DNA from 4 places in the Cohnella sp. GCM10027633 genome. Region 4 is predicted to be linked to each of the others. Evidence: predicted binding sites of a transcription regulator. Region 4 holds the regulator's gene; each other region holds the start of a gene.

Region 1 (3,109 bases), on a different contig from region 4:
GCTCCGTCGTCGTTCGAGCTTTGCGCTCGAGCATCGCCAGCGCGTCGCGATACGCCTCTTCCTTCCGTTCTTCCTCGAGCAACAGCCTGTATTCTTCTCCGGTAAACCGACGCCCCTTCAACAGGCGCCAACCGACCAGCGTATCCTCGTGGATCGTTAGCGTTGCTTCTCCAGGCTCCGTCGCCGTCTGCGCGCTCACGATCAAGGCGTCGACTTCGTCGTGCCACGACCCGCTCTTATCCTCTTCGTTGGCTTGCTCTGGAGAAGTGTTCCGCTTGTCCCGGTATCCCCCTAGTTCAGGATCGTCTTCATCCGTCTCGAACTCGAGCTCCAACGTAATCTTATACATCTTCGATCTTCTCAGATGCGCTTCCATGGAGACGATCGTCGCTCCGATGACGGTGCGCGGATCCGCCGCGACGTTATCGTCGACGCGCTGATCCTTCGAGTTGCCGCCCCATCGACCCGGACGCTTCGGCTTTACCATTGTGTCCCACCTCTCGGCCATTCGTTAGAAAAAAACAAATAGCGGCACAATATGCCGCTAGCTGTTTCCATTCGTTTCCTTGCGATATTATTCTTCCGCGAACTCCGAATCGTCCTCGTCTTCATCGGCGGCGCTGCTCGCCGCGGAAGCCGCCTTAGCCTTAGCTGCAGAACTAAGAAGCAGCTCGCGAATTTGTGTCTCGATCTTCAGAGAAATGTCCGGGTGATCCTTCAAATACTGTTTCGCGTTCTCGCGGCCTTGGCCGAGACGCTCGCCGGAGAAGGAGAACCACGCGCCGCTCTTCTGCACGATATCTTGCTCCGCGCCGATGTCGATGATGCTGCCTTCTTTGGAGATGCCTTCGCCGTACATGATGTCCACGTCCGCTTGCTTGAACGGAGGCGCGACTTTGTTCTTCACGACCTTGATCTTCGTCCGGTTACCGACGACGTCGTTGCCTTGCTTGATCGATTCGACGCGGCGAACGTCGAGACGTACGCTGGCGTAGAACTTGAGCGCGCGTCCGCCCGGCGTCGTCTCCGGGTTGCCGAACATGACGCCGACTTTCTCGCGCAATTGGTTGATGAAGATCGCGATCGACTTCGACTTGCTGATCGCGCCGGACAGCTTGCGCATCGCTTGGGACATCAAACGCGCTTGCAGGCCGACGAACGAATCGCCCATGTCGCCTTCGATCTCGGCTTTCGGCACGAGCGCCGCGACCGAGTCGACGACGATAATGTCTACGGCGCCGCTGCGTACGAGCGCTTCCGCGATTTCGAGCGCTTGCTCGCCCGTATCCGGCTGCGAGAGCAGCAGCTCGTCGATGTTGACGCCGAGGTTTCTCGCGTAAATCGGGTCGAGCGCATGCTCGGCGTCGATGAACGCCGCTTGTCCGCCGTTCCGTTGAACTTCCGCGATCGCGTGGAGCGCGACCGTCGTCTTACCGGACGATTCCGGTCCGTACACTTCTATAATACGTCCGCGCGGGAACCCGCCGATGCCGAGGGCGATATCGAGCGCCAATACGCCGCTGGAGGACGTCTCGACTTGCAGATGGGCGTTCTCGCCGAGCTTCATGATCGAACCTTTACCGAATTGCTTCTCAATCTGGCGCAAAGCCATGTCTAATGCGGCGCGACGATCTGACAACACACCCACATCCTTATCCTTTAATAGTTTCATCATACCGCGTTTGCGGTCGTTTGCCAAGCATTTTGAGAACATCTGTTCGTTTATGAATCTATCATACCGCGTTTTCGAGCGTTTGCCAAGTCTTTCGAGAACGTTTGTTCGATTTTTCTCCGAAAAAAAACCGAAGCAAAGTTATCTTCGCCCCGGTTCTTCCGAAACTTTCAACAAAACTTTATCATAACCGACTGCGGATGACAAGCTTCCTTGAAAGACCATGTTTGACAGAATTGTGAACGCGCTAACTATTTAGTCTTGCCGTTTCCGGCAGCCAACGCCCTGACTCGACGGGATAGTGATGATAAGGTTTGTTCGGTACGTGCTCTTCTGCGGTATAGCGCCATGACACAGCGTTATTCCCCACAAAACGCGACACTCGCGGATTTAGCGCCATGACACAGCGTTATTTCGCACGAGACCCGACATTCGCAGATTTAGCGCCATGACACAGCGTTATTTCGCACGAGACCCGACATTCGCAGATTTAGCGCCATGACACAGCGTTATTTCGCACAAGACGCGACACTCGCAGATTTAGCGCCATGACACAGCGTTATTCCCCACAAAACCCGACACTCGCGGATTTAGCGCCATGACACACCGTTACTCTCCGCGAGATTCCCGCAAAGACGCGCGCCCCAACGCTCCCAGCCTCCCCGCCTGACGCAACGGGATAATGCCCATAAGGCGCTTGCCCAGCAGCGCCTCCCATAGTTTACCCCCGGCCCGTCAGCGCGAGCCACAGCAAGTACAGCGCCCGCTTCGACGCGCGAAGGCGGATGCCCTCGCGGTCGCCGGACAGCTGCAGCTGCGTCGTCCGCGTCTCCTTGCCCCGCTCCGCCAGCCCGATGTACACGAGGCCGACCGGTTTGCCTTCCGACGACGCCGGCCCGGCCACGCCGGTAATCGACACGGCGAAGTCCGCGTCCGCCAGCTCGCGCGCGCCCTCGGCCATCGCCGAAGCCGTCTCCGCGCTCACCGCGCCCGGCGCATCGTTGCCCTCGAGCAACGCCGAAGGAACCCCCAGCGCGCGGTGCTTCAGCAAGTTGCTGTAGCTCACCACGCCCCCGCGGAACGCGTCCGCGCTGCCGGGTACCGTCGTCAGCATCGCGGCCACCATGCCGCCCGTGCAGCTTTCGGCCAACGCGACCGTGCGGCGCTGGGACGCGAGCAAGCGAATGACCGCTGCTTCGATCGGAATATCTTCTTCCGCATAGAGATGAAGCGGCGTGCGTCCCCGGATTTCCATCAACGTCGGTTCCAGCTTGCGAGCCGCTTCCTCCTCGCCGGACGCCTTCGTCGACACGCGAATCGTTACTTCGCCTTCCGCGGCGTACGGAGCGATCGTCGGATCCTGCTGCTCGCGGATCAGATCGATCAGCAAGTCCTCGAGTCCCGACTCCCCGATGCCGGCGAATTTCAGCATAACCG
Region 2 (3,109 bases), 430 kb from region 4:
AACCGATCGTTAGACCGACGATAAGTCCTTTGAGCTTGTCTTTCATTATTCGATCTCCACCTTTCAGAATGAACGTCTCTCTATTCATTCTGCTTAGGTCAAGTCATTTCCTTTTTTCGACAACCCGTTACTTTGCATCCTCCGCCATGAATTCGTTCAACAATTGCAGATCGTCTTTGAAAACCTCTTTGCGTTTGTTTATCGCGCCATATAGCAAACCGTAAAACGGGATCGTTTTTTTATAAAACAGGATTCGATCCGGAAACGTTTCATCCTGAAAGCCTTTATAATGCTTGAGCAATTTGTTCTGAAACGAGCTGCCGAATCCGAGATATCCGAAGTCCAACGCGGGATCGTCCATCATGAGTCCTAAATCGATTACCCCCGTTAATTGTTTCGTTCGCTCATCCACCAGAATATGCTGCGGTTTTAAGTCGCCGTGTATGAACCGACAATGAAACTCGAAATGTTTGTCGTTCGATAGGAAGGAGTCGAATAGCCGCAATGTCCAGTCTCTTTGGGAATCATTCAAATCGGGGAAAACAAGCTCTTTAATAACGTTCAATTTGTTTTCCCATTTTCGCTTAACGAAGGATGGGCGGGTATTTTCTTGAGGAAAGTAAGCTTCCGCTTGAAACGAATGAAGAGTAGATAAAAAACGCGCAAGGTCCTTTGCGAGGCGTTCCCGTTTTTCTTCTTGCAGTTTAGAAAAATAGGCCGGAAGCAACTGCGTTCCGTTAATTTTAGGATACCCGATATAGGGAATCGGACGTTCCGAGACGATGCTAACCTGAGGAATATAGGGAACCCGGTTCATTAATCGAGGAAGAATCCATTGTTCGCGTTTCATTTGGCGCGGAGCCGTTGGATTATCATCCCTTGGAAAGCGAAAGATCCATGGCTTGCCGCTCTCTACGACAAGCACGATGTTGGCGGAGCCTTCCGTTATTACGGATATCGGATTGTCGCCCGTAATCTCCGGATGTACGTTCTTAATATGGTTAATTAATGATTCTACATTCGGCATCGGACATCCCCCCTCTAGTAAGAGATGCGAGCAAGAAGGATTCGGCTTGTGTATTTTAATAGGATAAATGGCGGACTCGGTCGGCGTTCAAAGGACCGGCCCGCCGCATTTTTTTGCGATCGGAATAAATCACCTCTTGCACGGGAACAATTGTTCGTAATATGATAAGAACAAACGTTCGATTTCAGGAGTGAAGGAATGCTGCCGCATAAAGAACGAACGATCTTTTTGATCGACGGCCAAAGCTTCTACGCATCATGCGAAAAAGCAGCCCATCCCGAACTCGCGAACAAACCCGTTGCCGTAGGCGATCCGTCGCGAAGGAGCGGCATTATCTTGGCCGCGTGCCCGATCGCCAAGTCCCGCGGCGTAACGACCGCATCGCGCATCTTCGAGGCGCTGGCGGTTTGTCCGGATCTCGTCGTCGTAAGGCCGCGAATGGGACGGTATATTCAGATTTCGTTACTCATAACGGAAATATTCGAGAGCGTCACCAACCTTGTCGAGCCTTACTCCATCGACGAACAATTTCTGGACGTCACCGGATGCGGACCGGCCGAGGAAGTCGCCCGTCATCTGCAGCAGCTCGTGAAGCTATCGACGGGCGTGTGGTCCCGGGTGGGTATCGGTCCGACCAAGATTCTCGCCAAGACGGCCACGGACAATTTCGCGAAGAAACAGAAGGAAGGGATCTTCCGAATCGGGGCGGATAATATCGAGACGACGCTCTGGCCGCTGCCCGTGCACCAGATGTTCATGGTGGCGAATCGAATGGGCGCCCATTTCAACAGAATGGGCATCGCTACGATCGGAGATATCGCCCGGATGGAGCTGGCCGACTTCAAACGCCGAATGCGGACGCGGATGGGGCGGCAGAGCGATATCCAGGCGGAGTATTACTGGCAGACGGCGCGCGGCATCGATCCTAGCCCGGTCGAGCCGTCCATACGCGGCGCCCTTAAGTCCGTCAGCCACGGCAAGACGCTGCGGGCGAGCCTCTACCGGAACCGGGAGGATATCGAGGTCGTGCTCTTGGAGCTTGTGATCGAGGTATGCCGGCGAGCCAGACGGTTGAAGGTGCAGGGAAGAGTCATTATGGTCGGGGCGGGGGAGACGGACGGCGTACGCGGGGCGCGTTTCGGACGCCAGCTGACGCTCCCGCATGCCACCTCGTTAACGCATGAGGTCGCCGCGGCCGTGTTGCGCCTCTTCAGGGAGCATTGGCAAGGGATGCCCGTAAGCCACTTGTACGTCTCGCTGAATCAATTGTCGTCCGACGACGTCCAGCAGCTCGACCTATTCAATGACCGCGCCTCCACGTTCGATCTGGAGACGACGACCGATGCGATTAAAGACCGATACGGCAGCGACGCCATCATGCGCGCTTCATCTTTACTATCCGCCGGCGTCGCCCGCGAACGAGCCGGCCAGATCGGGGGCCATTACAAATGAGCAAGCTAGAAGGCAACAACCGTTGGAAGAGCAAGATGCTGTTGACCGAACACCAGGAACAGTACGAGGCACGGGGAGATCAAACCCAAGGCAAAGCGACGGCGGACGAAATCGCGATGATCCGCGAAGCGGTATTGCTCCCGCACGCGATGACGATCTCGAACAAAAGCCTTAACGAGATTAAAGGATCGACGATCGCTTTGCATCATACGATGGCTAAATTTCTGCGCGTGCTGATGGATCATATCAGCTTGGAGATGTATCGCGTACGACGCGAGCTGAGACAGCGCAACATCAAAGTGCTCTCGGACGAGATGGCCGACGACATCGTCTATCATCGTTACGTGTGCCGAGGATACGAGGGGCGCTTCGGGATGACGAGAGAGGTTGCGCGGTTCGAAATTTCCAAGCTCATCGCCAAGTCCGCCGACAGGATCTTGCGATTCCAAGAGCAGGAGGGATAACCTCGCTGCTCTTTTTTATTCGCCGCGCGAACGAGCCGGCAGCCGTCTTGATTTCGAAGTTCCACCTGTTACCTGCAACAAGTAGGCAACCGACTCCGTCTAATAGGAGTGAAATTAATCGCCCAACATCAAGGAGGCCTTTTCATCATGAGAATAAAGCAATTGA
Region 3 (3,109 bases), on a different contig from region 4:
GGGATATAATACTTTGTCGCGATTCGTTGTCTTCTCTCGCCTTCTTGCGCGGGCAACCGGAGCGCGGTTCAGTCGAGCCTCGCGAGCACCGCGTGCTGCGTCACGGTGTGCAAGTCGCGCCATGCGCGGTTGATCGGATGATCCTCCATGAGAGCGGTCATGCCGACCAGCGGGAAAATATCGCGAGCCGCGTCCAGAGCGGCCTGAGCGGCTTGCTTGCTCGTTCGCCCCACCTCTTCCTCCCCGGAGGCGCCCAGTTGCCCGGACTCGACGAACGACGTCCACGTCGAGCCTACGACGGCGTAGAACGCATCCGAAGCTTCGCGCAGCGCCGCGGCCTGCTTCCCGATCCGCCCTCGCAGCGCCTCCAGCCATTGCGGCTTCTTCCGCGACCACTCCGTTGCCTTCTCCTCCGCGAATGCTGCCGCCTCTTCGACGAAGTGCCGCCCGACGCCGAGGCTCACCGCCGCGAACGACGTCTGGGCGAACGGCAGGAACGGGTATCGGAAGATCGGATCGTCGAAGTTCGGCGGGGACACAATATCGAACGTCATGTCGTCCGGCACGAACGCGTCCCGCACGACGATCGTATGGCTGTCCGTCGCCCGCATCCCGAACGCGTTCCAATCGCGGACGATCTCGACTTGGTCCGGCAAGAACGCGAACGATCGGTACGGATCGTCCGGTGACGGTTCGGCGCCTTCCGGCACGAGCCGGCAATTCGCCGTGAACACGCTCGCGTAAGTCGATCCGCTGCACGTGGACCATCGTCCGCTAGCGATATAGCCTCCATCTACCTTGCGAGCCGCTCCGTTCGGATGACCGCTGCCGGCGACGACGGCCTTATCGTGGGCGAATAACGCGCGCGCCTGCTCCGGAGGCAACGTCGCGGAGAAGAATCCGCCCCCCGATCCGATCGTGACCGCCCATCCGAAGCTGCCGTCGATCCTCGCCGCGTCATCGAACGCCCGGAGCGCCTCGGGCAACTGCAGCATCAATCCGCCGAGCGACTCCGGCACGAATAGCTTGAACAGTTTGTTCTCGTAAATATAGTCGAGCAACGCCGGATCGATCGTCCGCGCCCGATCCATGCTTGCCGAACGCTCCCTCGCCAGCTTCGCGATCGCATCGGTGAATAATACCGTCATAAGAGAATCTCCTCGCCATTTTTAGGATCATAAACATTTGTTTGTGTTATGGACATTTGTTATAGACGGGCGTACAATGAAACCAGATCAAGCGAAAGGGGCGCCGAGATGGATCGCGATACTCAGATTCTGGCCCTCATCCGGCACAATCCGTTCATTACGCAGAACGAAATCGCCGACAGCGTCGGCATTTCCCGGTCGGCGGTCGCGGGCTATATCGCCGCCCTCATGCGCAAAGGCGTCATTCGCGGCCGCGCCTACGTCCTCGCCGAGGATAACGCCGTGCTGTGCATCGGCGGAGCGAACCTCGACAGCAAGGCGACGAGCCTCCAAGCGATTCGCCCGGCTTCCTCGAACCCGGTCCGCGTCGAGCAGACCTGCGGCGGCGTCGCGCGCAACATCGCCGAGAACCTTGCCAGCCTCGCCTGCGACGTCTCTCTGCTGACCGTCATCGGCGACGACCAAGCCGGCGAATGGGTGCTGAAGGAAACCGCCAAGCGCGGCGTGAACACGAGCCTGACCTATACGCTGGCCGGGGTGAAAACCGGCACGTACACGGCGCTTCTCGACAACGCCGGCGAAATGCACGTCGCGTTCGCAGACATGGGCATCTATGACAAGTTCACGGTCGACATGATCCAAGACCGGTGGCCGCACATCGCGGCGTCGCGGCTCGTCATCGCCGACACGAACATTCCGGCGGATAGCCTGGCAGAGCTGATCAAGCGTTGCAAGGACGCCGGCCTGGCCTTGTTCGTCGATCCCGTATCGTCCAATAAGGCCGCCAAGCTGCCAGCCGACTTGTCCGGCGTCACGGCGATCTTCCCGAATACGGAGGAAGCCCACGAGCTCGCCGGCCTTCCTCCGACCGACTCGCCGGACTATCCCGCGCTCGCGGCCGCCATTCAACGGCGGGGCGTCGCGCACGTGTTCGTCACGCTCGGGCAGCACGGCATCTTCTACGCCGGCGAAGGGCAGAGCTGGCTGCTGTCGCCGATTCCGACCGACGTCGTCGAAGTGACCGGCGCCGGAGACGCGTTCGTCGCGGGAGTCGCTTACGGCATCCTGAGCGGCGCTTCGTACGCCGACGCTTGCAAATACGGGCTCACGGCCGCGCACCTTACGCTGCAGACGAGCCAATCGGTATCCGCCGACTTGAGCGAAGAGACACTACTACAGAAGATGAAGGAGCGATTCCAATGACATTGAACCCTTACTTGACTTATACCGACGAAGTCCGCGACGCGCTCGCGACCGGCAAGCCGATCGTGGCGCTCGAGACGACAATCATCTCCCATGGTATGCCGTACCCGCAAAATATCGAGATGGCCCGCAAGGTCGAGCAGATCATCCGCGACGAAGGCGCAGTTCCCGCCACGATCGGCATCATGGACGGCAAAGTGAAGATCGGCTTGAACGAGCAAGAGCTCGAAGCGTTCGCCACGAACAAGCAAGTGGACAAAGTCAGCCGCCGCGACTTCCCGTACATGCTGAGCTCCGGCCGCATCGGCGCGACGACGGTATCCGCGACGATGATCGGCGCGGCGCTCGCCGGCATCCGCGTATTCGCGACGGGCGGCATCGGCGGCGTTCACCGCGAAGGCGAAGTCACGATGGACGTCTCCGCCGACTTGACGGAGCTCGCCCGCACGAACGTCGCCGTCGTGTGCGCCGGCGCGAAGTCGATCCTCGACATCGGGAGAACGCTCGAGTTCCTCGAGACGCACGGCGTCCCGGTCGTCGGCTACCAGACCGACGAATTCCCGTCGTTCTACGCGCGGGAGAGCGGCTTCGGCGTCGACTTCCGGCTCGACGAGCCTTCGCAGGTCGCCGACGTGCTCCGCACGAAGTGGGCGCTCGGATTGGACGGCGGCGCGGTTATCGCGAATCCGGTGCCGGCGGAATCGGCGCTGAAGCAGGAAGAGATCGAAGGCGTCATCCAGCAGGCGCTGGACGAGGCG
Region 4 (3,109 bases):
GAGCGGATGTTGCGCTAATCGATTTTTTGCCGTCTCTTTTACGGCGTTTGTTCACTTGCTTGGCGTTCTTCTGAACCATGCGTTCCCATGAGCGGGACATAAAGCTCCTCCTCGTCAAATGCTGCTGCGTTAAGCCAACCGATCTATTTAATGTACAATCGTTGGTTTCTCGTCCGTGATTTCGATCTGGTCCAGCTGCTGCCGGAAGTTGTTCTTGAAGTTGACCAAGTATTCCTTGCGCAACCGATCGCGTTCGACCGTTTCCTCTTCCGTCAAGCCTTCGGCTTTGCTTTTGCGGGCCAATTCGTTAATGCGCCCAATCAGCTTCTCCATTTCCATGGCGTTGTCACTCCCTTCCGTATATCTTCTCTACTTTGACATTAACGGCGATGCGTTGTCAAGAAAACCGGGCACGCAAAAAAGACCGGGTTTCCCCGGTCTCGGAACATTCGTTCGCATCGCGTTCGTATTGCATTAAGGCAACATCTTGGCTGGTAAAATCAACGTCTGTCCTGCTTGTACGGACGACGAGGACAAACCGTTCCGCTTCTTGATGGCATGCACCGCGTCGCGCGTATCCATCGTATCCTTCTTATAGGAAGCGGCCAAGTCCCAGATCGTATCGCCGCTATCGACGGAGATCGAGATCTCCGTTGCCGTCGCCGGCGAAACCTCGGCGTCCGATGCGAACGTATGCGCGAACGCGAATCCGCTGAACAGAATCAGAAAGGCGAACAGTATAAAGAAGGAACGCGCGATGCCTAAGCCGCGATGCGAACGAGCCGGCGCTTGCGGCGCCGTCCGTCCCGCGTATGCTGGCTTAGCGTAAGCCGTACCGTTACGAAGCGTTGAAGCAGTTGCGGAAGAACCGGATACCCATGTATGTACCATTTACGCTCACCCCAAACATTTGTTCTGGTATCAGATTAGCACGAACATATGTGCTTGTCAACAAATTTTGGAACATTTGTTCGGCGGAACGAATGTTTGTGCGAACTCGAGTTCTGTGTTATAATTTGTCATCATGAGCTGATACATAGGGAGGGCTTGGCGTGTCCAAGATGTCCAATCGCCAAAATGCCATTTTAGACTTCATTAAGAACGAAGTGCGCGACAAAGGGTATCCCCCTTCCGTCCGCGAGATCGGCGAAGCCGTAGGGCTCGCATCCAGTTCCACCGTGCACGGCCACCTCGATCGCCTGGAGAAGAAAGGCTTGATCCGCCGCGATCCGACGAAACCGCGCGCGATCGAGATTCTGGGAGACGACGACAACGTGTTCGGACTGGCTGCCTCCGTTCGCCAAATTCCGCTCGTCGGCAAAGTAACGGCCGGCGTGCCGATAACGGCGACGGAGAACATCGAAGAGTACTTCCCGCTGCCGGCGACGATGGTCGGCGATCAACCGGTGTTCATGCTTTCCGTCCAAGGCGATAGCATGATCGAGGCCGGCATCCACGACGGCGACTACGTCATCGTACGCCAGCAGCCGAACGCTACGAACGGAGATATCGTCGTCGCGATGACGGAAGACAACGAAGCGACCGTCAAGACGTTCTATAAGGAACGCGATCATATTCGTCTCCAACCGGAGAATTCGAGCATGTCGCCTCTCCGCTATCCGAACGTCAGCATCCTGGGTAAAGTCATCGGATTGATTCGCTCGTTCATGTAAGCCGGCAAGCTCGCCGGCTCGGCGACAAGGCAGACCCGCTCATCGGGAGATGACGGGTCTGCCTTTTTTCTTGCTCGTTTGAACGTCGCTTATACTGGGTAATGACGATTGGACATACTATTTAACGAACGTGCTTTTAACGATAAACAATTCAGGAGGACGACATGTCACAATTGAAAATCGGAATTATTCTGGGCAGCACCCGCCAAGGCCGCGTTAGCCCTCAAGTCGGCGAATGGGTGAAGAAGCACGCGGATGCGCGCAACGACGCGCATTACGAGATCGTGGACATCGCGGACTACAAGCTGCCGATGTTCGGCGAGACGGACGCCACGGAGCAAGCGACGAAATGGAATACGACGCTCTCCGGACTCGACGGCTTCGTCTTCGTCGTCGCCGAGTACAACCACAGCATTACGGGTGCGCTCAAGAACGCGATCGACTACGCTCGCGACGCATGGAACAATAAGGCGGCCGGCATCGTCAGCTACGGCTCCGTAGGCGGCGCGCGCGCAGCCGAGCATCTGCGGGGCATTCTCGGCGAAGTATCGATCGCCGACGTTCGCGTCCATGTGGCATTGTCGCTGTTCACGGACTTCGAGAACGGCAGCACGTTCAAGCCCGCCGAGCTTCACCTGACGAACTTGAACGGCATGCTCGACCAAGTCGTCGCCTGGAGTGGCGCGCTCAAGACGGTGCGTTCGTAAACATCCGTTAGCGAATTTCACCCTATCTATACGGAAACCGGCCCCGCGAACGTCCGAAGACGCCGCGGGGCCGGTTATTATGCGTTGCGTTTATTCTAGAACGCCGTCAAATACTGATCGCGTTCCCATTGGTGGACTTGCGTTCTGTACATGTCCCACTCGATCTCTTTGAGCTCGTAGAAGTGGCTGAGCGCGTGATCGCCGAGCGTCTCGCATACGACGTCGTCGCGAAGCATCTCGGACAATGCTTCCTTCAAGTTGATCGGCAAGCTCGGAATGCCCGCGTCGATCCGTTCCTCTTCGCTCATCACGTAGATGTTGCGATCGACCGGCGGCGGAGACGTCATCTTGTTCGCGATACCGTCGAGACCCGCCTTCAGCATGACCGCAAGCGCCAAGTAAGGGTTGGCGGCCGGGTCCGGGTTGCGAGCTTCGATGCGCGTGCTAAGGCCGCGGGATGCCGGAATCCGAATCATCGGGCTCCGGTTGCTTGCGGACCAGGCTACGTAGCAAGGCGCTTCATAGCCGGGAACAAGACGTTTGTAAGAGTTGACCGTCGGGTTCGTAATGGCGGCGAAACCGCGCGCATGTCTCAAGATACCCGCCATGTATTGTCTAGCGATCGCGCTAAGACCAAGCTTATCGTTCGGGTCGAAGAACGCGTTCTCGTTGCCGCGGAACAACGATTGGTGGCAGTGCATGCCGGAACCGTTCATTCCGAACAGCGGC

What was found. Region 4 encodes LexA, which represses DNA repair genes until DNA is damaged. Its sites were predicted from a motif close to CGAACATATGTTCG; they were not measured.
Region 1: recA (recombinase RecA) is a predicted target of LexA. The motif match lies at 1,770-1,783, and genes of this name have one in related genera.
Region 2: ACFQZG_RS00260 (DNA polymerase IV) is a predicted target of LexA. The motif match lies at 1,195-1,208, and genes of this name have one in related genera.
Region 3: ACFQZG_RS19765 (carbohydrate kinase) is a predicted target of LexA. The motif match lies at 1,179-1,192, and genes of this name have one in related genera.

What each region holds. Positions count from the first base shown of each region.
Region 1 covers NZ_JBHTGV010000003.1:23,641-26,749, forward strand. The annotation lists gene ACFQZG_RS09175 (regulatory protein RecX) at 1-487, opposite strand, end outside; gene recA (recombinase RecA) at 575-1,639, opposite strand; gene ACFQZG_RS09185 (competence/damage-inducible protein A) at 2,394-3,109, opposite strand, start outside.
Region 2 covers NZ_JBHTGV010000001.1:71,646-74,754, reverse strand. The annotation lists gene ACFQZG_RS00270 (peptidylprolyl isomerase) at 1-46, opposite strand, end outside; gene ACFQZG_RS00265 (phosphotransferase family protein) at 128-1,027, opposite strand; gene ACFQZG_RS00260 (DNA polymerase IV) at 1,226-2,479, shown strand; gene ACFQZG_RS00255 (YhjD family protein) at 2,476-2,943, shown strand; gene ACFQZG_RS00250 (YjgB family protein) at 3,091-3,109, shown strand, end outside.
Region 3 covers NZ_JBHTGV010000010.1:15,734-18,842, forward strand. The annotation lists gene ACFQZG_RS19760 (acyl-CoA dehydrogenase family protein) at 69-1,148, opposite strand; gene ACFQZG_RS19765 (carbohydrate kinase) at 1,257-2,351, shown strand; gene ACFQZG_RS19770 (pseudouridine-5'-phosphate glycosidase) at 2,354-3,109, shown strand, end outside.
Region 4 covers NZ_JBHTGV010000001.1:504,762-507,870, forward strand. The annotation lists gene ACFQZG_RS02160 (hypothetical protein) at 1-100, opposite strand, end outside; gene ACFQZG_RS02165 (DUF896 domain-containing protein) at 148-339, opposite strand; gene yneA (cell division suppressor protein YneA) at 475-891, opposite strand; gene lexA (transcriptional repressor LexA) at 1,053-1,673, shown strand; gene ACFQZG_RS02180 (NADPH-dependent FMN reductase) at 1,838-2,380, shown strand; gene glnA (type I glutamate--ammonia ligase) at 2,476-3,109, opposite strand, start outside.